DNA from 2 places in the Sneathiella limimaris genome. Region 2 is predicted to be linked to the other one. Evidence: riboswitches for the same ligand, from Rfam matches in the RefSeq annotation. Region 2 holds a riboswitch; the other holds the start of a gene.
The links. Region 2 has a riboswitch for glycine ahead of gcvT (glycine cleavage system aminomethyltransferase GcvT). Riboswitches for the same ligand answer to the same signal wherever they lie in the genome.
Positions count from the first base shown of each region.

Region 1: it holds a riboswitch for glycine, as region 2 does, so the genes downstream of both, HH301_RS15740 (L-serine ammonia-lyase) here and gcvT (glycine cleavage system aminomethyltransferase GcvT) in region 2, are expected to answer to the same signal.

Region 1 is NZ_JABBYJ010000003.1:4,810-16,834, reverse strand. It holds gene HH301_RS15780 (acetyl-CoA carboxylase biotin carboxylase subunit) at 1-700, shown strand, start outside; gene HH301_RS15775 (acyl-CoA dehydrogenase family protein) at 716-1,861, shown strand; gene HH301_RS15770 (biotin transporter BioY) at 1,993-2,541, shown strand; gene HH301_RS15765 (energy-coupling factor ABC transporter ATP-binding protein) at 2,565-3,242, shown strand; gene HH301_RS15760 (energy-coupling factor transporter transmembrane component T family protein) at 3,239-3,856, shown strand; gene HH301_RS15755 (VOC family protein) at 3,868-4,344, opposite strand; gene speD (adenosylmethionine decarboxylase) at 4,517-4,942, shown strand; gene speE (polyamine aminopropyltransferase) at 4,939-5,796, shown strand; gene HH301_RS15740 (L-serine ammonia-lyase) at 5,800-7,275, opposite strand; glycine riboswitch at 7,416-7,503, opposite strand; gene HH301_RS15735 (alanine racemase) at 7,629-8,768, opposite strand; gene HH301_RS15730 (glycosyltransferase) at 8,877-10,049, shown strand; gene HH301_RS15725 (hypothetical protein) at 10,093-10,443, opposite strand; gene HH301_RS15720 (acyl-CoA dehydrogenase family protein) at 11,384-12,025, opposite strand, start outside.
Region 2 is NZ_JABBYJ010000001.1:1,377,178-1,389,202, forward strand. It holds gene thrB (homoserine kinase) at 1-466, opposite strand, end outside; gene ispH (4-hydroxy-3-methylbut-2-enyl diphosphate reductase) at 497-1,444, opposite strand; gene HH301_RS06690 (hypothetical protein) at 1,644-2,195, shown strand; gene HH301_RS06695 (methyl-accepting chemotaxis protein) at 2,262-3,578, opposite strand; gene HH301_RS06700 (PAS domain-containing protein) at 3,656-4,180, opposite strand; glycine riboswitch at 4,400-4,486, shown strand; glycine riboswitch at 4,490-4,580, shown strand; gene gcvT (glycine cleavage system aminomethyltransferase GcvT) at 4,641-5,753, shown strand; gene gcvH (glycine cleavage system protein GcvH) at 5,780-6,154, shown strand; gene gcvPA (aminomethyl-transferring glycine dehydrogenase subunit GcvPA) at 6,154-7,503, shown strand; gene gcvPB (aminomethyl-transferring glycine dehydrogenase subunit GcvPB) at 7,493-9,049, shown strand; gene HH301_RS06725 (F0F1 ATP synthase subunit B family protein) at 9,202-9,684, opposite strand; gene HH301_RS06730 (F0F1 ATP synthase subunit B family protein) at 9,684-10,175, opposite strand; gene HH301_RS06735 (F0F1 ATP synthase subunit C) at 10,230-10,454, opposite strand; gene HH301_RS06740 (F0F1 ATP synthase subunit A) at 10,499-11,248, opposite strand; gene HH301_RS06745 (AtpZ/AtpI family protein) at 11,306-11,620, opposite strand; gene smc (chromosome segregation protein SMC) at 11,781-12,025, opposite strand, start outside.

The DNA.
Region 1 (12,025 bases), on a different contig from region 2:
AAGTCACCAAACCAAAACAATAGTGGAGCTCTTTCCGAAAGGTTGGGAATTGGCGGAGCTGGATCCAGCTGTTTCAAGTTTAGCCGCACTTTGTTTTCACATATCCCAAAAACAGACTGAGGCTCCGGAAGTCTGGAAAAATCTGGGAAGCTGGCGTTTGACAGACAGAATAGGTGTTGGTGGCGCGTCATATTATTACTTGAAAGGAAAAAGTGGAGCAGCGACCTGCTATCGGATTGAAAGTGTCAATAATGAATTTTCTATCGAGCTTAACGGGGTGCAAGTCTTAGAAGGCTCAATTTTAAAGTCTGCACCAAACTTTCTCGTTGTGGAAAGTGATCAAAACCGAAAAACGTTGGAGTTTGAGGCGAAGGACAATTTTCTACAATTGCGGTTGAGAGACAAGTCTTTTGGGTTTCAATTTGAAAGTATGGAAAGCCACTTCCTTGGCCAGAAAGAAGATGTGCTTGCAGGCGGAAACCAGATCATAGCTCCCATGCCTGGGTTGATCATTGATGTGCTGGCGACAGCTGGCGATCAAGTAGAGGCAGGACAGACACTGGTTGTCCTGGAGGCCATGAAGCTAATGCAGAAACTTACTGCACCGGTATCGGGCACTGTCGATACCGTCTCAATTCAACAGGGAGATACGCCGGAAAAAGGGAAGCTGTTGGTTTCCATAAAGCCGGTCGAAGACTAATAAGGATATAAAAAAATGACAAAAGGTGCGTATTTCAGTGAAGAACACTTAATGCTTCGGGATCAAGTGCGACGATTTGTGACTGAAGAGGTTTTACCTTATGGCGATCAATGGGAAGTCGATGGGGTAACACCGAGATCTGTCATTAAGAAGATGGGGGAACTTGGGTTTCTTGGTATTCAGTATGACCCTGAATATGGGGGAGCAGGCCTTGATGTCTTGGCGAGTGCGATTTACGCGGAAGAGCTTGGAAAGTCTTCTTATGGTGGCTTTGCAATAACAGCCCTTGTTCATACGGACATGGCTTCTCCCCATCTGGCGAATGCAGGTACTGAAGACCAAAAGGCTAAATATATGCCCGATATTATTGCGGGAAACATTGTGACAGCTGTTGCGGTGACAGAACCTGATGCGGGCTCAGATGTAGCTGGTATCAAAACCAGGGCGACGCAAGATGGAGATTATTGGGTTCTAAACGGAACCAAGATGTTTATCACAAACGGCGTTCACGCAGATCTTTATTTTGTCGCAGCAAAAACAGACCTGCAGGCAAAAGGATCGCGCGGGATTACAATTTTCATCATTGAAAAAGGAACCGAGGGGTTCACTGTCGGGAGGTCTCTGAACAAGATGGGATGGCGATCTTCTGACACAGCGGAGCTAGTATTCGATAATGTCCGCATTCACAAGGATAATATCCTTGGGGAAGTTAATCGGGGCTTTTATGCGATCATGCAAAATTTCCAGAATGAGCGGACAGTCTTGGGAGCTCAAGCCTTGGGTGAATGTCAAAAGGCGTTGGAAATAACTTTGCAATATGTGAAAGACCGCAAAGCCTTCGGTAAAACGTTGTGGGATAAGGAAGCAATTCGTCAGCGATTATCGATGCGTCAGGCTGAGGTCGCGGCGGGGCAGCAGCTCCTTTATCATGCAGCATGGATGGATGCTCAAGGGATAGAGTGCGTTAAAGAAGTTTCCATGGTTAAAGCTTATTGCGGAGAGTTGGTAAACAAGGTTATGTATGATTGCCAGCAGTTTCATGGTGGATTTGGCTATATGCGGGAAGCTGCTATTGAACGTATGGTGAGGGATGCCCGGGTTCAGTCTATTGGTGGCGGGGCGACGGAGGTTATGTTGGAAGAGATTGCCAAGCGGTCCTAGCTTCTTGAACTTCAGCCGTCACAAAAAAACCGAAAACAAGCTGGACATTCCGGGGAATGGGCGTTTAAAACCGGCCATATTTTATTTATACCCCCGGTAATTTACCGCAAAAGAATAAAGGCGTCGTTTCAATGACAACCAAAGATATTGTTTATATCGCACTTTTTGCTGCGCTAATGGCGGCACTCGGTGTTGTCCCACCTGTTCCCGCTTCTGCATTTGGTGTTCCCATTACTGCTCAGTCATTGGGTCCAATGTTGGCTGGTGGTATCCTAGGGGCGAAGCGAGGCGGCCTTTCTATGCTGTTATTTGTCGTGTTGGTTGCGGTTGGATTACCCCTTCTATCCGGTGGTCGTGGCGGACTAGCCGTATTCGCTGGTGCGAGCGGTGGTTTCGTTATTGGGTTTATTGCTGCATCATTTGTTGTTGGAATCATTGTCGAACGGTTCTGGCAAAACTTGAATATGGTTCATGTGGCTTTTGCTTCAGTGATAGGTGGCATCATTGTGCTCTACGGTTTTGGCGTGCCCTGGTGGTCAATTTCAGCTCAGGTTCCAATGCTTGATGTCTTAAAAGGATCCATGGTCTTTATCCCGGGTGATTTGATTAAAGCGGGTCTAGCTACAGCTATTATCCTGGTGACCAAAAAATCCTATCCGTTGATTACTAAAGTTGCCTAAAGCCCGATAGGTAATTCAGATCTATGATTAAACTTGAGAATGTAAATGTCTCGCTAGATGGACGGGACATTTTGCACTCAATAACAACTGATTTGCAGGAGCAGCGGATCGGGATTATCGGCCTCAATGGATCCGGCAAGAGTACCTTCGCCCGTTTACTAAATGGCTTACAACTTCCTTCCTTGGGCACTGTTTCTGTTGATGGATTTGATACAAGGCAGCAGGGAAATCGAGCCCGAGCCAGAGTAGGTTTTGTCTTTCAAAATCCAGACAATCAGATTGTGTATCCAATCGTTCGGGAAGATTTGGCTTTTGGCTTGAAGAATATTGGCCTTTCCAAAACTGAAGCCCAAAGTTTAATAGATCAGACTTTGAGGGACTATAAGCTTGAGCATCTAGCTGACCGGCTAACCCATCAGTTAAGTGGCGGCGAAAAACAGATGATTGCCCTTTTGGGTGTGTTGGTCATGAGGCCAAATTATCTTGTGCTGGATGAGCCCACGACGCTCCTGGATTTGAGAAATAAGAAACGTCTCATGGAACATGTGCAAGAACTTTCTCAGCGAGTGATTATGGTAACTCACGATCTTGAGCTGTTGGAAAGTTTTGATCGGGTAATCTGTATTCATGAAGGCGGCATTTACGCAGATGGGCCCCCTGAGGTGGTTCTTGGAGCCTACGAGGAGCTCTGCGCTCAATGACAGGATTTTTTTACCCCGCAAATTCGATCATCCATAAATTACCTGCAGGATTAAAATTAGTTTTTCTTGTGGTGTTGGGAACTCTGATATTCCAGGTCGAGCGCCTTGACGTTCTGATCGGGTTGCTCGGGGTGATCGCTTTGCTGGTAATTGCTGCCAAGCTCCCCCTGAAAATTGTATGGCGTCAGTTGAAACCAGCTATCTGGGTGTTGGCGTTTATTTTTGCAATTCAGTTTTTGATGATCGGGTGGGAAGTCGCGACCTTCATTGTTCTCAGATTTGCTGTTCTAATTTTGGCGGCTGGAATTGTCACAGTAACGACAAAGGTCTCAGACCTGGTCGCAGCGATCGAAACTGTCTTAAGGCCATTTCGCAAATGGGTCTCTCCTGAAAAAGTGAGTATGGCCATTACGCTGGCAATCCGGTTTATACCCTTACTGGCGTCTATCACTGAAGAGGTGAGGGCAGCTCAAAAAGTGCGTGGTAACGACCGCAATATGTTGGCCATTTTGGTGCCCGTCATTGTCAGGACGCTGAAAATGGCGACAGAAGTTGCCGAAGCGTTAGATGCAAGATCGTTTGGCGCTAAGGCAACTCACCGCGTCACAAAATAAGACGCATTGTCTTATCCCGCTTGTTCAGCTGTCCAGGCAGCCAACACATCTTTGGCTTCAGCTTTTTTATCCTCTGAATGTTGTGGCTCCACGGGGGCTGTCAGCTCAATAACGTAGCCATTGGGATCACGGAAATAAATTGACTTGATAAAACCATGATCGGCAACTCCGCGGGTTTCAATTCCGGCGGCTTTACCTTTTTCAAACATAGCCATCATGTCATCCATTGTGACTTCCAGAGCGATATGCAGGTCATAATCATGCTGATCTTTAAATTCGAACGGACTGTGTGGGACTTCAAAAAAGGCAAGTGCTGACCCATCATCCAGTTGATAAAAACTGTGCAATGCCTTTGTTTCTCTGCCAGTTTTACTCTCTTTAATTTCGAAAGCCCGAACGAGCGGTAGACCCAGGAAGTCTTCGTAGAACTTTCGGGTTTCCTCTGAGCTTCGACAGCGATAGGCGTTGTGATGTAGTCCCTTGATCATATTCTTGTGTGTCCTTTTTCTACTCTCACCCCACTCTAATGTGAGGTCTAAGGACCTGACGGTCAAGGTCGGCTCCGTATGAGATGACTTTTTCCCTTGAGTTTAAGGTTGTTTTTCGTCATAACGCGCCCACAAATCTATACTGAGCAATAACGCCAGGGGCGAGGTCAGGATGTCCAAAATTACAGAATTTACCCCTCTTGCCCAGCCTGTAAGCCGGGATGATAAGCCGGACTACTTTGTCGAGCGGGATGGCCTGGTTTTTGCCGGCACTCATTTGATTGTGGATCTATGGCAGGCTGAGCATCTTAATGACTCTGCATTGATCGAAAAAACTTTGCGAAATTGTATCAGTGCCGCTAATGCAACGCTGCTGCATTTTCACATTCATGCTTTCGAGCCTAATGGCTTGTCGGGCGTTGCGGTCTTGGCTGAGAGCCATATCACATTCCACAGCTGGCCAGATCAGGGTTACATGGCACTGGATATTTTTATGTGCGGTAAGGCTGAACCTCATAAATGTATTCCGATCCTAAAAGCCGCTTTCAATCCGGGATCAGTTCAGATCAGTGATCTGAAAAGAGGGGTCGTGGGATGATTGAAGTTTTTGACGAAGACCTGCACGCAGGTGTCAATCTGGCCCTCGAAGTAGGAGAAATTCTTTATCGGGAAAAGACTGAGCACCAAGATCTCATGATTTTTGAAAATAATCGGTTCGGCCGGGTGATGTCTTTGGATGGCGCTGTTCAAACGACAGAGCATGACGAGTTTATTTATCATGAGATGTTCGCCCATGTCCCGATGCTTGCTCATGGGAAAGTGGAAAGGGTCCTCATCATCGGTGGTGGAGATGGCGGTGCAGCTTGCCAAGTGCTGAAGCATAAGACCGTTAAAGCTACTCTAGTTGATATTGACCGAACAGTTATTGATCTATCAGCTAAATACATGCCGACGGTCAGTGATGGTGCTTTTGATGACCCCCGCCTTGAGATTATCGTGGCGGATGGCTGCCAATTTGTGAAGGATACGGATCAGAAATGGGACGTGATCATTATTGACTCCACAGACCCTCACGGTCCGGGTGAAGTTCTGTACTCAGCCGAGTTTTATGCAGATTGTAAAACCTGCCTGACTGATGGTGGTGTGATTGTGACTCAAAATGGGGTTCCTTTTGTGCAAGGAGAGGAACTTCGCAATAGCTATGACCGGTTGGGTGCCCTGTTTGCAGATGTGAGTTTCTACATGGCCGCAATTCCCAGCTATGTTGGTGGCGCACTTGCTTTTGGCTGGGCAACGGATAATAAGGATCTTAGAAAAATCGAAACCGGTAAATTAGCGGAAAGATTTTTGGATGCGGATATAGAAACGGGATACTACAGTCCAGAAATTCATCAGGCTGCTTTCGTGCTTCCCTATTTCGTTCAAAAAATTCTTACGGCCGAAAAAGATTAGACGCTAGCACTCCACGACGTTTACGGCGAGCCCACCTTGAGAGGTCTCTTTATACTTGCTGAGCATGTCTATTCCGGTTTGCCGCATTGTTTCGATCACTTCATCAAGAGACACGACATGTGTTCCATCCCCCGCTAGTGCCAAGCGCGCAGCATTAATAGCTTTCATTGCGCCCATGGTGTTTCTTTCAATACACGGTATCTGGACCAGGCCACCGATTGGATCACAGGTCAAACCTAAGTTATGTTCCATGCCGATTTCAGCCGCATTCTCGACCTGCTCATTGGTGCCGCCAAGTACAGCCGTCAATGCACCTGCCGCCATGGAACAGGCTACACCAACTTCCCCCTGGCATCCAACTTCAGCTGCAGAAATTGAGGCCCGTTTTTTATAAATTGAGCCGATCGCAGCCGCAGTTAAAAGGAAGTTACGGGTACCGTCTTCTGTGACGCCGGGGCAAAATCGTTGGTAATATTTAAGCACGGCGGGGATAACGCCAGCCGCCCCATTGGTTGGTGCTGTAACAACACGGCCGCCGGCCGCGTTTTCCTCGTTCACAGCTAACGCATAGAGGTTGACCCAATCTAATACAGTTAGCGGATCTCGTGAGGCCCGTTCAGGGTTTGCCATGAGCTCTTTGTAAAGAGACGATGCGCGCCTTTTGACATCCAGCCCGCCAGGCAAAATGCCTTCAGTGTCGCACCCTCTCTGAATGCAGTTGATCATTGCCGAAGATACACGATCTAGAAACTCGTTTGTCTCATCTTCACTGCGCCAAGCGGTTTCATTTTCTTTCATGATCTCTGCTATGGTCAGATTTTTTTCTTTCCCGATTTTCAAAAGCTCAGCGGCTGAAGTGAACGGATGGGGGAGTTGAATGTTGTGGCCGCGAGTTTCGGATCTATCTCCTTCATCATGAGAGACCACATATCCGCCACCTACAGAGAAATAGTCTTTCTCTGCGAGCAGTTCGCCAGCCTCTGAATAGGCATAAAAGCGCATTCCATTTGAATGTTCTTCCAGAATTTGATCTTTCAGGAAGAGAAGGTGATCCGCTTCGTAAAAGGTAATTTCTTTCTGGCCACCCAAAGGGAGCAGATGATTGGTGCGAATTGCATTGATTTTGGTATCAATGCTCTCAGGATCAATTTTTGAAGGTGCTTCACCACTCAATCCAAGAAGAATGGCGATATCCGTCCCATGGCCATGACCGGTTAAGGCGAGAGAGCCGTAGAGTTCAACGATAATGCGCGAACAATCGTTTATCAGGTTTGATGCAATTAATAGATCAGCGAAGCGTCTGCCCGCGCGCATAGGTCCGACTGTGTGGGAAGATGACGGACCTATTCCTATTGTGTAAAGATCAGTAACACTGATATTGACTTCAAGCTGAGAGGTTGGAACCGGTGTTGGATCCCGGAACTGTCTTGGTACAACGGGTGTTACATTTCCAAGGCCAGTTTTTTTAATCTTCGTCATCAAGGCATCCCTTCCAGCTCGCAGCACGATATGTGCTTCGGTTTAGATGCCCCCTCTGTCCATGGACCTGAAAGATTACCGGCGAGCCGGGTACCTCTTCGGTGGAGCTTATTCCCATAAAGCTCTCTCTCCAGAGTCCTGAATTCCTGGCCGTACATTTGCCTGAGAGTTTCCGGGGCGGTTGCTCCTTCGGCGCCGGATCAAACCGGTCTCTCCCACCAGAAATATGCAGGTTGTCAATTATTGACTTTGCATCAGGCTATGCATCCCCTCGGAAGCAGTCAAGTGAATATAACTCGAAGAGCTGGGGCCTTTCGCTCCAGAAACGACACTTCAGTGTCGCGATGCGAAAACTACCATCCGTTACATCTTGTCCAATAATCCACAATTTTCTGGTCAGACCCTAGCACATGATAGCCTGGATAGGCCGCTGCTGTAATGCAGGCGTGGTTAGGAAGAATGCGTAATTGATGCCCAATAGGTAAATCGTCAAATGATACTGATGTAAAGTCCAAGGAAATAAGGCCATGCTCCTGATTGCAGCTGGTCACAAATAAATCCGGGAACGGGACACCTGTTTTTCCATCACATACCAAACCAAAATGGACATTCCCATGACGGTTTGGTTTTCCGGGGTCTGCAGATAACGCAAGACTTCCTGCATCGATCAAAACCCTGTTTTCTGATCTATTATGACTGATCACAGTGGCAAGAACGCTGACAGCAATGTCTGACACCTCGCAGACATTTAGCGCTTCCATAACCATGTCTTGAAACACAAACACGCCAACCCGGACTTCTGTTATTCCCTCCAGGTTTTCGGCGAAAGTAATAGAGGGGGTGGATCCCATACTGACAATTGAGCAGTCTATCCCGGCTGAACGGATTTGTGTTGCTGCTGTAACAACTGCGCTTCTCTCGATTTCAGCAAAGTCTTTAAGTTCTTCAATTGATTTTGCGGCGTAAGAGCCACCACCGTGGGTCATCACACCTGCAAAGGACAAGCCTTTCATTTGAGTTAGTAGCTGAGCCAGATCTATAATCTTTGGATCGGTTGGTTTGAGGCCCGCCCGCTTGCCATCACAGTCGATTTCAATGAGGCAAGGGAATGAGCATTGGAGTTCTTGGCAAACTGCCTCAGTGGTTTTTGCACCTTCCAGATCACTTGTGATTAGAACTATATTCGCCCCCTTATCCTGAAGGGCTTTAAGTCGTCGTAACTTATTGGGGACAATTGAAACGGCGTAGAGAATATCTCGATATCCGCCGTCGAAAAAATACTCTGCCTCAGTTACTGTTGAAACAGTAATAGGCGTATCGTCGCCGGGCTCAGCAACGAGCCGAGCGACATCCATAGATTTACAGGTTTTCAGATGTGGCCGCAGCGAAACTCCCATTGGCTCGATTTTCCGTTGCATTCGTTGGATATTTTGCTTTGTTTTTTCCAGGTCCAACAGAAGGGTTGGACTTTCCAATTCAGTCAGGTTCTTCATATTACATAACTTTCTCGGCTTTGGAGGTCTCTTGCTTTTCCCGATAATCAATGATTGAATCTCTTCGGTAAAGTCTTTGACTTAACTGGGCAAGAATTTGGGGGCATTTTGGGATTAGTTCTGTTTGGATCAGAGTTTGGCGCAAATTTGGGCCATGTATATCCGATGTTGCGATTGGCCGATCAGTTAGAAAGACAAGGGCATGAGATCGTTTTTGCTGTTCGAAACCTGGTTCAATCCAAAAAAGCGATTGGGGATAGGCCCTATAAAGTAGTTCAAGCTCCCTTCTGGAGTAACCCGACATCCGAAAAGATTAAGCATTTAGCAACGCCATCTTATGCAGATGTGATGGCGCGGCAAGGGTTCGGTTTCAGAGAGATTTTCGCTGCTTATCTAAGCGGTTGGTGTGATCTTATAGATTTTGTGAAACCAGATGTAATTATTGCTGATCATAGCCCAACGCTGAGCATGTCAGCCAGGGGCCGGTATCCGCTTATAAACATTGGAAACGGATTCACGCTTCCTCCTTCGCATCTTCCTGAATTTCCTGCAGTAATCGCAAAAGGGAAACCCATTGTTTCTCAGAAAGCATTGATGGATTCCCTTAATTCTGTCTTGAAAGAGAATGGATGCAAACAGTTGACTGTCTTGCCCGAAATTTTTGATGCTGACGGCCAGTTTGTGTGCACGGTCCCGCAATTAGATCCCTATGACCGTTTTCGGCAACAGCCTCAAGTCGGGCCGTTAGAGGAATGTCTAAAACCTGCTGCCTTTCCCTCTGAACCTCAAGTTTTTCTCTACATGGCCCATGAGGCTGGTAGGGATAACTTTATACTGGAGTCGCTAAAGTCCCTTCATGTTAAGGCAACGGTATATCTGCGAGATGCGGCCTCAGCTGTGCGTCAAAAGTATCAAAGCGATAAGATCACTATGCTTGATAGGCCTGGGGATCTCACGAAGATCTTGCCCAACAGTTCCTTGGTCATTCATTCAGGGGGCGCTGGTCTCTCGACCTCATGTTTGATGACAGGGCGGCCGCAAATCACGTTCCCCAATCATTCGGAAACCGCGTTAAACAGTTTCCTTATGGCTCGCCATGGCGTGGCGCTAGCAATTAAGCAAACGATAGAAAAAGCAAAGTTTACAAAACTTCTGGAAAAGGCATTGGTGAATGAGCAGGCTCGTGCGAATTCAAAGGGCGTGTCTGAGATGTTAGCGATGGGCAATTGGACACAAGGACGCCAAACTGTGATTGAGAAGGTTAACAGTCTTATGACCTGACGTATACGGTGGCGAACTGCCACCGTTGCCAAGCTCTGCTGATCTACTTAGTGCCGTATTTGAGAACCCAAAACGGAAGTAAGGCGGCCACTTCTTTGCTGCAGCCATCCAACTCGATTGCCATTTGTTTGCTCTTTAGATCGATACGGACTATGCGGCCTGCGAAGCGACAGATTTCTGGTGATTGATTAGGACCAAAAGTTCCAGACACATCGCTATCTAGATCTACACCCTTGATCAAACCGTCAATGAGCAGACCGTTTAGAGACCAGTTTACCGTCGTGTAATATGTTCCATCAATCTCTACCTGAAGGACTGGGTTGGAAACCCGATAGGAGTCCCGCTGCTCAAAACGATTTGGTACTGATTGGTTGAGTTGGGGTGTGTGAAGCACTTCTTCCTCCATGAATAAAATTACATGCCACACTCTTTGCAGTCTTCGTGCCAATCGTAGCCCGGTTGCATCATTTTCCTTTGTTTGTGCTGTCGGAAGTAGGTGAAACCTTTTGAACTCAAAGATTTGAGTGGGATTCTCTATCTCTGACCGATCGACGGAAACGATGCAGACGGATCTGTAACTAAAGTAACGTGGGTAAAAACTATCTTGATCTATCTAGGCCAATTTTGCCGCGCGGCAAGTTTATGCCGGTTAGATGTAAGTTGGGGAGGGCGAGAAATCAGAGTAAAAACATTCATGAATGATAGAATCAATGAAAAAGTACAGTTTTGCTGAGTTTTGGAATGTTGAGATACACTTTATTGTGGTGAAATAAGATTTCTTATCCCTCTTATATAGAAAAATTGACCAGATGGTTAGAAAATCAGGTTTGAATTTATTGGAAAATTTATAATTGGATTTGGGTAACTAAATGTATGAAAAATAGAGTGTTTCGGTAATTGAATTGCTTGAAGGGTTAAAAAATGATGAAATGTCAAAAATGACAATTTGTCATTTCGAAAAAACATTGTTAATATCGGAACCAGATCAACGAACTGGGCGGAAAGACTCGGGATTGGTCAAAACTGTCTCCTATTTCTCTTTGAGAGGAAACTGTCAGTGATTTGGAAGGTGTCTTGTTGCAAGACAGAGGCAAGCAGTCCGATGCCTTATCTTCCAAAAAGATCCGTAACTGTGCTGCATTATCAGCAGAACCTGTTTCCGGATTGAAATAATAAGATGCCAAGGCCTAGGCATAAATAAAAATAAAATGGCCTGACGATCTGGAAACCCTTGTCCACTAGGACAAGGGTTTTTTCTTTTATTGTTATTGTGCAGAATAAAAAAGGGCTCCGAAGAGCCCTTTTATCGGATCATGTTTTTGGAACAGAGGGTCTTATTGACCGTATCTTTGAATGATCTGTTTTCCAAGAGAGTTCATGTGAACCTGATCAGGTCCATCCGCAAAGCGAATGGTACGGGCGTAAGCGAACGCTTCTGCCAAAAATGTGTCTTGGCTAAGACCCATTGCACCGTGAGCCTGCATGGCTCTATCAATGACAGTCTGAGCCATAGTGGGAGCAACGATTTTAATCATGGCGATGATGTCTTTTGCATCTTTATAGGTACCGCGATCCATTTTCTCTGCTGCAGAGAAGGTGAGGAGACGGGCTTGCTCAATCTCGCATATAGATTTGGCAATATCTTCACGAATTGAGCCTTGCTCACTCAGCTTTTTGCCAAATGCGACGCGGCTTTCAACCCGCTGACACATGAGTTCGAGCGCACGTTGTGCACACCCAATCAGTCGCATGCAATGATGAATTCGACCAGGGCCTAACCTTCCCTGAGCGATGGCAAAACCGCCACCTTCTTCCCCAATTAGATTACTGACAGGAACGCGGACATCTTTAAAGTCTATTTCGGCATGCCCGTGAGGCGCGTCATCAGAGCCAAAAACTTTCATTGGACGAATAATGGTAACACCAGGTGTGTCTCTGGGAACAAGGATTTGGGATTGTTGTTGATGCCTAGCTGC
Region 2 (12,025 bases):
TGCTGTTATCGAAAAGCTCCTGCCAACTGGACTGGTTCAGCGAGTTGTCCCGGCTCAGCTTGAAACTGGCGGCGCTTTGATGCAGATCAGCCAGACTGTCACCCAGTAGGCCACAATGTTCGGGCGTGATCCGCTTGATGGAGCGACCTTCGAGAAATTCAATAATGGCTGCCGGGCGGCCAGCCACCTGTGTCAGAGATGATCCTGTCTTGTCGGAAATCGGCCTAGGAGAGACATATCCGTGCGTGGCCAGATGGTCCATCAACCCCAAAAAGAAGGGAAGATCATCTGCATTGACGCGTTTTTCATAGAGGGTCAGGATATAAAATCCTTTTTCCGTATGCAGGAGGAAATTGGAATTCTCAACGCCTTCGGCGATCCCTTTGCAGGACAGCAATTCACCTAGATCGTACTGCTCTAGTAACTGATCCAGTTCATCATCTGAAATTTCTGTATAGACCGCCACGGTTTCGCCTCTCCCCCTGAAAGACCGGGATTAATTTTCCAGAACGCGGGGCAGCTTGAAGGTCACATTCTCCTCGCTGGTAACCACTTCCTCGATGGATACTGTAAATCGTTTTGAGAATGCCTCAATGACTTCTTCAACCAATGTTTCTGGGGCTGAGGCACCAGCGGTAATGCCAATTACATTGCATCCCTCCAGAAGGTCCCAGGGAATATCGGCAGCCCGTTGCACAAGACTGACCCGCTCACACCCATTTTTCTTGGCCACCTCAACCAATCGCATGGAATTTGATGAGTTGGGTGCCCCGATGACCAGCATGCCGTCACATTTTTCTGCAAGCTTTTTGGCGGCCGCTTGCCGGTTTGTGGTGGCGTAGCAGATATCCTCCTTTTTAGGGGAGGCAATGTCAGGAAACTTTTCCCGCAGTTTTTCGACAATATCTTTTGTTTCATCTACGGAAAGGGTTGTCTGTGTCAAATACGCAAGTTGGGCGCCTGGCTGGCGCGGCTCAAAACTGGCAGCATCTTCGACAGTTTCAACCAGTGAGATGCGACCTTCTTCGAGCTGACCCATGGTGCCGATGACTTCCGGGTGTCCTTTATGTCCGATGAGGATCAATTCCATTCCATCCTTGTCGTGGCGTTCAGCTTCCCGGTGAACTTTGCTGACCAGTGGACAGGTCGCATCGATATAGAACATCTGCCGGCTTTCGGCTTCTGCCGGGACAGATTTTGCCACACCGTGAGCAGAAAAGATAACGGGCGCGTCTTTGGGAACTTCGTTCAGCTCATCAACAAAAACGGCGCCTTTTTGCTCAAGATTTTCCACTACGTAGCGGTTATGAACGATCTCATGACGGACGTAGACGGGAGCCCCGTATTTTTCCAGTGTTTTTTCAACAATCTGGATTGCCCGGTCTACGCCGGCACAGAACCCACGAGGGGCCGCTAGAAGAAGCTTTTTTTCCGGTACTGACATGTTCACAAAACCTGGGTTGTTCCCAAAAATGCAACGGTAGATGGTTCTATCTGCGACTTTGGCAAGAGCCGGGTTGCTAAATAAATGAGACCATCCTAAATTCGGCGAATTAGTATATCAAAACCCCGATGATTACCAGTGTTGTCACATAAATCAGATCAAGGGGCAACCATCAGATGAAAGGGCAGATCAACCTGTCATGAAAAAGACGCTCAGAACATTTGCTGTCCTGATGGGACCTTTGTTTGTATCAGCCTGTGGGGGCAATTTTTCGACAGACCTGTTTGGGTCAGATCAAGCACCTCTGCCATGTCCGAATGTGACCGTTTTGCCAGGTGCGGAAAATATTACTATTTTCAGAGAAGGCCCCGGGCGAGACCTGGTAGACGTTACCTTTGAGGGTGTGATCGAGCCTATTGGTGGTGAATGCGTTTATGAAGATGATGATGCGCTAGTTGTTGCTGAACTGCTGTTGCAGGTCTCTGTCGTGAAAGGACCCGCGGCGAATACGGAAACACCAACTGTTCCTTTCTTTGTGGCGATTGCCGATCGCGACAAGAAAGTTCTTAGTAAGAAGGTATTCGATACGACTATTCAAATTCCAGCGGGCCAGAAGCGCGGTGCGGTTCAGGAAGAAATGATCCAGCGGATCCCGATCTTGAGCGGCCGCACAGGTGCGGACTATGCCATTGTAATTGGGTTCCAGTTATCAGGTGAACAGCTGGAATATAACCGGAAGACAATCCGCTAAGACTTATTCATTAAGCAATAAAAAACCCGCCTTTCGGCGGGTTTTTTTGCTGTTGGTTTGGCTCTATCAAACGACTTTTCGAACCTGAGAGAGGAAGCCTGCCACATTGTGTTCCAGCTCTTCGGATTTGTTCTGAAGGCCTGTGGCTTCCTGTAACAAGGCATTGCTAGTGGACGATGTCTGATCTGCTGAACTTTCGACACTTGCAATATTCTGGGAGACTTCCTCAGTGTTGTTGGAAGCGCTCAGAACGCTTTGTGAAATTTCCCTCGTTGCAGTGCTTTGCTCATCAACCGCGGTGGCAATGGTCTGAACCGCGTTGTTGATGTCTTCGATAGATGCGTTGATTGTATCCATGGATTGAACCGCATCAGTGGTCGCTGCCTGAATGTCAACGATCTGGCGACTGATGTCTTCTGTCGCTTTAGCTGTCTGGTTCGCCAGGTTTTTCACTTCATTGGCAACAACGGCGAAGCCTTTGCCGGCATCACCTGCACGAGCAGCCTCAATTGTCGCATTCAGTGCGAGAAGGTTAGTCTGGCTGGCGATATCTTCAATCAGTTTGACCACTTCACCGATAGACTGGGCAGCATCAGCAAGGCCTTTAATCTTGATATTGCCGCTTTGCGCTGTTTCACGTGCAGTATTGGTATTGTTCATGGAATGCTGGATCTGGCGGCCGATTTCCTGAATGGAGGCTGCCATTTCTTCTGCAGAACTTGCCACTGTCTGTACCGCTTGAGAAGCACTATGGGCCGCAGTGCTAACCCGTTTTGCCTGATCCGCAGTGCTACCCGCATTATCTGAAAGGTTGTGGGCAGATCCTTGAACGGTTCTTGAGCTTTCTGAGATTGCATGTGCAACAGAACCAATTTGTTGTTCGAACTGCAGGATAACTGTCTCGAACTGTTTGGTTCGCTCATCGAAAGACGTTGTGCAGGCGTTGATCCGGTTAGCTGTTTTCTTGAAAGATCCGGACATATCGAATTCAAGGATTTTCCGGTAGTATTTCTGGTCAACTACATGCTGCATGGAGGCTTCAGCCTCGCGCATGAAGGCGTCAATGCGGTCTACCAGTTCGTTGACAGACCACTGCAAGTTGGCGAGTGGGCCACTCGGATCAATATTAAGGATCCGGGCCTCAAAATTCCCCTCGGATATAGTTTTGCAGACCTCTGCGGTTCTGGAAAGTTCCTCAAGTATGCTGCCGGTACCAGATGCGACTGCGGAAGTGGCATCATAGTCAGACGCTCTTGATTCCAGCATAAGAAGCATATTGTCCCGCTCTTTGGCAGCTTTAACAGCTTTAGAGCGATAGAACAGGGCGACCCCTGCTGGGATTAGGAAGGCAATAACGATTAGGGCAATTGTAGTAATAGTCATGTCGGTAACAGTCTTTCAAAGTCCAATGGAAACTTGTCTTGGGTTGATCATATGATCTGCTTCAAGAAAGCCGGCTCCTATAAAGAGAAGATCCAGCGGTCGTAGTTTCCTCCTTTTTCGGCGATGAAAGCTTTGAGGACCTCCATGCTGTCAGCCAGTCCCTGCTTTGGGGAACTGGCAGCATTCTCAACTTGTTTCAGTTGTGCATAAACTGGGGCAATGACATTCTTTACAACCTCTGGGTTCACAGCCCGTCGGTTTGAATGATATCCAAGGACATTTCCACTTTCGTCCATGGACGGGGTGACATGTGCCAACACCCAATAATGATCGCCTTCTTTACAAAGATTGATCACGTAGGCGAACACCTCGTTCCCGGACTTTAACCGATCCCAGAGAAACTGAAATATAGAGCGAGGCATATCCGGGTGCCGGATACAGTTATGCTGAACCCCAAGGACTTCGTCCTCACTATATCCTGAAATTTCAAGGAACTGCTTGTTAGCATAAGTGATTTTACCGGTCAGATCTGTCTTACTGACGATAATTTCTTTTGTATGAAGAACTCTTTCGGTTCCTGTGGGGGTGACTGAGGGTCTCATTAAATGGCACCGTAGATTTGTTTTACTGTGGAGGTATATATCGTTTGACATGCATCATTACTGAAATTGGTTAATACAAAGTAAGCGCTAGACCGAGATTCAAAACAAACGAAGAAAAAGCACAGTATTAATTAACCTAGGGCAGTAAATCGAAACATTGACCCTAAAGATGTTTGACAGAAAGGAAAGCATGCCTATGATCTTTCCTCATTCATACAGAAGATCCCTGCGGGAGAGTCAGGTTAGCCTGACGCCGAAGGAGCAACCGCCCCGGAAACTCTCAGGCACCCGGACCGCAGGGGGATGAAACTCTGGAAAGCAGATCGAGTAATCGATTTCACCGAAGGGGTAAGCAGGATCCTCTAGATTCTGTCAAATCTCTCAGGTCCATAAGACAGAGGGGGTGTTCCTGCAGCAGTTTTGCGGGAGCTTTTAGACTCCTTTGCGGACTGAGAGAGAGATGGGCGACATTTCTGAAATAAAACAAACTATTCTCCATGACTTGCACTTGGAATTGGGTGCAAAAATGGTTCCGTTTGCCGGTTATGATATGCCGGTTCAGTATTCTGATGGCATTATGAAAGAGCATCTGCAGACCCGCGAATCTGCCGGACTGTTTGATGTCTCCCATATGGGCCAGGTTGTTATCCGCGGTGATGATCCCGCTGCCGCTATTGAGAAACTGGTTCCAGGCGATATCCAGTCCCTGAAAGATGGGGAAATGCGATACAGCTTCCTGACGAACGAAGCAGGCGGTATCCTTGACGATCTGATCATCACTCGCCGAAGTGCGCGAGAGCTATTTGTCGTGGTGAACGCTGCGTGTAAGGATCAGGATATTGCGCATTTCAAATCAGCTCTTTCCGGTGAGGTCACTGTTGAGGTGCTGGAAGATCGGGCTCTGGTTGCCTTGCAGGGACCTAAAGCTGCCGAAGTGCTGGCCCGCTACAATCCAGATGTCGCAACGATGCCGTTCATGACCTACCAGGAAATGGAAATTGGGGGCTTCCCTTGCTTTGTAACCCGGTCCGGCTATACGGGCGAAGATGGATACGAAATTTCAATTCCGAATGCCGCTGCTGATGTGCTCTGTCGGAAATTGTTGAGCGAAACTGAAGTTGCTCCGATCGGATTGGGCGCTCGGGACAGCTTGCGTTTAGAGGCGGGGCTATGCCTTTACGGTCATGACCTGACAACTGAAACAACACCTGTATCTGCAGGGCTCCTCTGGGCGATCGGGAAACGGCGCCGCGAAGAGGGGGGCTTTCCAGGAGCTGACATTATTTTGGCAGAAATTGCCAATAAGCCGAAAATGAAGCGTGTCGGGATCTTGCCAGAAGGTCGAGCCCCTGCTCGGGAGCATACTGAGATTGCTGACCTGGACGGCAATGTGATCGGAGAGGTGACCTCAGGCGGTTTTGCACCAAGTCTGCAGGCCCCCATCGCCATGGGATATGTTCCGCTGGAACTGTCGTCTGTGGGAACTGAAATTCAATTGATCGTCCGCGGGAAGCCAAGGGCGGCAAAAGTTGTTAAAATGCCATTTGTTGAGCAACGTTATTATCGCGGCTGAGGGCCGGTTTTTAGGGGAAAAGAGTAATGAGCATCAAATATACCAAAGATCATGAATGGGTAACCGTTGACGGCGATGTCGCAACTATCGGCATTAGCGTCTATGCACAGGAACAGCTTGGCGACGTTGTCTTCGTTGAAGTGCCTGAAATGGATCAATCTCTTGGTAAATCTGACAGCCTGGCTGTTGTTGAAAGCGTGAAAGCGGCTTCAGACGTCTACACACCGGTGAGCGGTGAAGTGGTTGAGGTCAATTCCGAGCTTGAAGACAACCCGTCTCTTGTCAATGAAGATGCAGAAGGCAGCGGTTGGTTCGCAAAGCTTAAAATCTCCGATGCCGGAGAGCTGGACGAGCTGATGAGTGCCGATGAGTATAAAGAATATGTGGAAGGTCTTGGCTAATGAGATATATGCCGCATACCGCCGAGGATCGTGCGGAAATGCTGAAAAAGGTTGGTGTGGGATCTGTTGATGATCTCTTCGCTGATATCCCTGAAGAAGCCCGCCTGAAAGGGCTTCTGGATCTGCCGACCCATGCACCAGAAATGGATGTGGACAGAAAAATGCAGGCTTATGGCCTGAAGAACCTGTCGCCATCTGAAAATCCGTGTTTCCTTGGGGCAGGGGCTTATCGCCACCATGTTCCTTCTGTTGTGGATCACCTGATCCAGCGGTCTGAGTTTTTAACCGCCTACACGCCTTACCAGCCGGAAATCAGTCAGGGAACCTTGCAAGCCCTGTTTGAATTTCAAACACAAGTGGCCATGATCACTGGTATGGATGTGGCAAACGCCTCTATGTATGATGGGGCAACAGCCTGCGCAGAAGCTGTTCTGATGGCTTGCCGGGCGACCCGTCGGAAAAAGGCTATTCTCTCCGGTAACCTTCATCCCCATTACCGGGAAGTGACAGAAACAACCGTTCAGTTCACCGAGTTTGAAGTCGCGTCTGATGCGCCTGTGCTGGATGGTGTCGAAGATCTGACTGCCAACCTGGATAAAGATATTGCTTGTGTTGTGGTTCAGAACCCGGATTTCTTTGGTCGCCTCCAGGACTTGAGCGATCTTGCCGATAAATGTCATGAAGTGGGTGCACTTCTGGTCGTTGTGGTCACAGAAATCGTCTCCCTCGGTCTGGTGAAATCACCTGGGGAAATGGGCGCCGATATCGTTGTGGGCGAAGGCCAGTCCATTGGTGTGGCCCTGTCCTACGGTGGACCGTATGTCGGTCTTTTTGCAACGCGCCAGAAATATGTGCGGCAGATGCCCGGCCGTCTGTGCGGTGAAACGGTTGACCAGGAAGGCAACCGTGGCTTTGTGTTGACCCTGTCAACGCGGGAGCAGCATATCCGCCGGGAAAAAGCGACCAGTAACATTTGTACCAACGCTGGTCTCTGTTCACTGGCTTTCAGTATTCACATGAGCCTCCTTGGTCAATCTGGCTTTAAACAACTGGCTGAGATCAACCACGGCGAAGCCGTCACGGCGGCTGAAAAGCTGGAAGCTGCTGGCCTTGAAATTCTCAATGACAGTTTTTTCAATGAATTCACGGTCAAGCTGCCGGGCTCTGCTGAGAAAGCGGTTGAGGCACTTGCTGATAAGGGAATTCTGGGCGGCGTCCCTGTTTCCCGTCTGATTCCGGGTGAAGCTGCTTTTGAAAATCTGCTGCTGGTTACGGTGACAGAGACGAATACAGATGAAGAAGTGGACCAGTTGGTTGCCGCACTGAAGGAGATCGCCAATGCTGAATAATGTTGGACGTCCAACCCGGCCTGAAGGCACTTCTGGCAATGTGGATCTGGATGGGACCTTTACAGGTAACAAAGCCCTCAACCTCGAAACGCCACTGATTTTTGAGCAAGGGGTCAAGGGACGCGTTGGAGTTGACCTGCGTGCGCCTAAGAAGGTGAAGAACCGCCTTGGTGGACTTGAACGCCCCGAAGATCCTGAATTGCCAGATCTGTCGGAACCTCAGGTCCTTCGCCATTACGTGCGTCTGAGCCGCCAGAATTATTCTATTGATGCCGGGTTCTATCCGCTTGGCTCCTGCACCATGAAGCACAACCCCCGCATTAACGAAAAAGCGGCACGCATGAAAGGTCTTGGGGATATTCATCCTATGCAGCCTGTCAGCACCGTTCAGGGGGCGCTGGAACTGATTGATGATCTTGGCCATTGGCTAAAGACCATCACCGGCATGCCTGCCGTTGCCATGTCACCTGCCGCGGGCGCCCATGGGGAACTCTGCGGTGTGATGGCAATCCGGGCCGCTCATGATGCCAAGGGCGAAAGCCGGACCCGTATTCTGGTCCCTGAATCAGCTCATGGCACCAACCCGGCAACGGCTGCTCTTTGTGGGTATAAGGTAGAATCAGTGCCTGCCCGTGCAGACGGCCGGATGGATCTGGAGGCATTTGAAGCTGCCCTCGGACCTGATGTTGCGGGTGTCATGCTGACCAACCCGAACACTTGTGGTCTTTTTGAAAATGACATCAAGAAAATCGCAGATTTGGTTCACGCTGCCGGTGGGTACTTCTATTGCGATGGTGCCAACCTCAACGCCATTCTGGGCCGGACACGGCCGGGTGACCTGGGTGTGGATGCCATGCATATCAACCTGCACAAAACCTTTTCCACGCCTCATGGCGGCGGCGGACCGGGTTCTGGTCCTGTTGTACTCTCTGAGGCATTGGCTGACTTTGCGCCGGTTCCCTATGTCGTCAATGGCAAGGATGGCTATGGGCTACAGGAGCATGTCAGCGGCGATGCCACGGCAAGCTTTGGCCGGATGAAGACTTTCCATGGACAGATGGGTATGTTTATCCGGGCTATGGCGTATATGCTGAGCCATGGATCAGATGGCCTTCGCCAGATTGCTGAGGATGCAGTTCTGAACGCCAACTATGTTCGGGTCGGCTTGAACGATCTGCTGCATTCACCGTTCGATGGGATTTGCATGCATGAAGCGCTCTTCGATGACAGCACCTTGAAGGATACAGGGGTGACCACCCTTGATATCGCCAAGGCAATGATTGATGAGGGCTATCATCCTATGACCATGTATTTCCCACTGGTCGTGCATGGCGCCATGCTGATCGAGCCAACAGAAAGCGAAACCAAGGAAACATTGGATCTCTTTATTGGTAGTCTTCGCCATCTCATTGAGAAAGCAAAGACCAGCAATGATCCGGACTTCTTCAAGCAGGCACCGCACTTTGCACCGCGTCGTCGCCTTGATGAAACGGCTGCTGCCCGTAAACCAATCCTCCGTTGGAGTGCGGAAAACGACGCAGCCTGATCCTCGGTCAGATCAAAGAAACGAGAAAAGCCCCGCAGATAGCGGGGCTTTTTTTGTGCGTGAGTGTCGGGGCAGGGGGGACTTGTATTCAGGCAAGAAAAAACCCCGCGAGGTAAACCTTGCGGGGCTGTTCTTTGACGGGAACACCGAATTTAGTTCAATTGGGAACCCAGATCCTTGATAGATTGATCAATCAGCGCACCAGCTTCCTTGGCTTTGAGATTGTCCTTCATCAGCTTTTCAGCAGCTGCGATGGAGATCTCAACGGCAACGTTCTGGACTTCTGACAGAGCTTTTTCTTCCGCCTGGCGAATTTTGGCTTCAGCCAGTTCCTGACGACGTGTCAGGGCAGCTGCAAGCTCAGCTTCGCTTTCCTTGCGGATGATTTCAGCATCTTCCTTAGCCTTAGCGACGATTTCCTCGGCAGTTGCCAGGGCATCACGCTGACGGCGCTGGTAATCGGCAAACATGGCTTGTGCTTCTTCACGCAAGCGCTGTGCTTCTTCCAGCTCGTTTTTGATCCGATCTGCGCGGGCATCCAACTGCTTGGCAATGACACCTGGTACTTTGAAGTACACAAGTACACCCAAGAAGATGAAGAATGCGACGGCGACCCAAAAAGCATCATAATGCATTAGGCACGTCCTTTCGCATTTGCTTCCACAGCAGCTTCAACATCTTTGTCAGTGACTTCCACAGAAATCAGCTTGGCAACAGTCGCTTTCGCGGCCTCACCAGCGATTGTCCGAACGTTGGACAGTGCTGTTTCCCGTGCAGATGCGATACTGGCTTCCGCAGCTTTGGCTTTTTCGGCCAATTGGGCTTCAAGATCGGCCTGGCTAGCTTCCTGCTCTTTAGCAAGGTCAGCTTTCAGCTCGGAAACCATGGCATGTGCCTCGCTCCGGGCTTTGTCCAGTGCAGCTTCATAATCCGCTTTTGCCTTGTCGGATTCCTCGCTGAGGCGCTTGGCTTCATCGAGATCCCGGGCAATACGGTCTTGACGATTTTCCAGAACCTCAGAGATGCGTGGCACAGCAACCTTCGCCATCATGATGTATAAGATCACGAAGGAGATTACCAGCCACACAAGCTGTGGAGGAAAGTCTGCAATATTTAATTGCGGCATAACCGTTCCTAAATCCTAGTGTTCAAGTCTTCTTTAACGATGAGGTTAAAGAGATTAAACGAACAGGATGATCAGAGCGATAACCAGTGCGAACAGAGCAACAGCTTCTGTCAGAGCAAAGCCGAGCAGAACGTTACCAAATACTTTTGGTGCAGCTGCTGGGTTGCGTAGAGAACCTGAGATGTAAGATCCGAAGATGTTACCCAGACCCAGACCAACACCAGCAAGGGCGATAGTTGCAAGGCCGGCACCAATCATTCTAGCGGCTTCTAATTCCATGATATTCTTCCTTCTTTAAAGAACAATCTAATCGTTTTGAGTAATCAGTGATGCAGGTGAATTGCATCGTTCAGGTACAGGCAAGACAGGATTGCGAATACGTAGGCCTGCAGGAATGCAACCAGGAATTCAAGGCCTGTCAGGCCCACGATAAAGGCAAGCGGCAGCCAGCCTCCCAACCAACCAAGTCCAACCACGAACGCACCAAATACTTTCAAGAGCGCATGACCCGCCAGCATGTTGGCGAACAAACGAACAGAAAGGCTGATTGGGCGGACAAAGTAGGAAATCACTTCAATGGGAACCAGGATCGGCATCAGGAAGATCGGAACTCCGGATGGCGCAAACAGGGTCAGGAATTTGAACCCGTGGCGCACGATGCCAACGATGGTTACCAGAATGAAGACAGTCAATGCCAAAGCGAAAGTCACAACGATATGACTTGTCACTGTGAAGCTGTAAGGGATCATGCCGATCAGGTTCGCAAAGAGGACGAACATGAAGACAGAGAAGATGAAGGGGAAGTATTTGCGTCCTTCGGACCCCACATTTTCCTTCAGCATATTGGCAATGAATTCATAAGAAAGTTCAGCAACGGATTGCAGGCGACCCGGAACCATGGCCCGGCCGCGCATGCTGAATGTCAGGAAGACAGTAATCGCTGCAATAACGATCAGCATGAACAATGAGGAATTGGTAAAAGAGTAATCAACACCAAATGCTTCCAATTCGACAAATCGTTTGATTTGGAATTGCCCCATCGGGTCGATATGGAGTCCCTGACCTTCTGCCACGATACTTAATCCCGCTTATCTGTTTTTCGCACAAAGAGAAGCAGTTGCCCACTCCCCTTATTCATCAATATTTGCCTGGTTCATTCGAGTGGCAACCTTGATTACGTTATAAACGCCAACAATCATGCCAATCACAACAAACACTAACAAAAATATAGGCCGGGTCTCCAACCAATTGTCGAGCATCCAGCCAAAAACACCGCATACAATCAGAGCCGCTATCATCTCAACCGAGAGACGCCAGGCTCGTCCTAACGCACTGCCTTGCTCAACTTTCAAATTCCCGTCCCAGGACTTTTCTACATGTTCCTTGCGGGCTTTCTCAAGTCGAGCCTTGAATTCTTTCTTCTCGTCCGGGTCAGAGTCTGTCATTTTCGCCACATTCACGAAAATTTAACATCATCTGTGTTCCCCCTACTCAAAGCGCGGGAAACATACGTTCTGCCTCCCGGGCTGTCAAGGTGCAAACGACACCGAAAAATGAACCATTGTGGAAAGCCCAAAATGGCGGAGTTTCAGCCTTTCTTCGTCCCTAGACTGGCTCTTCTGTCATCAGGCGGGCTCGTTGCAGATCAACTGAAACCAGTTGAGAGATTCCCCGCTCAGCCATCGTAACCCCGAACAGCCGATCCATCCGGGCCATTGTAATGGGGTGATGGGTGACGACAAGGAAGCGCGTCTCGGAATTTTTTGCCAGTTGATCCAGCAGGTTACACAGGCGTTCAACGTTCACATCATCCAGTGGGGCGTCCACCTCATCCAGTACACAAATAGGTG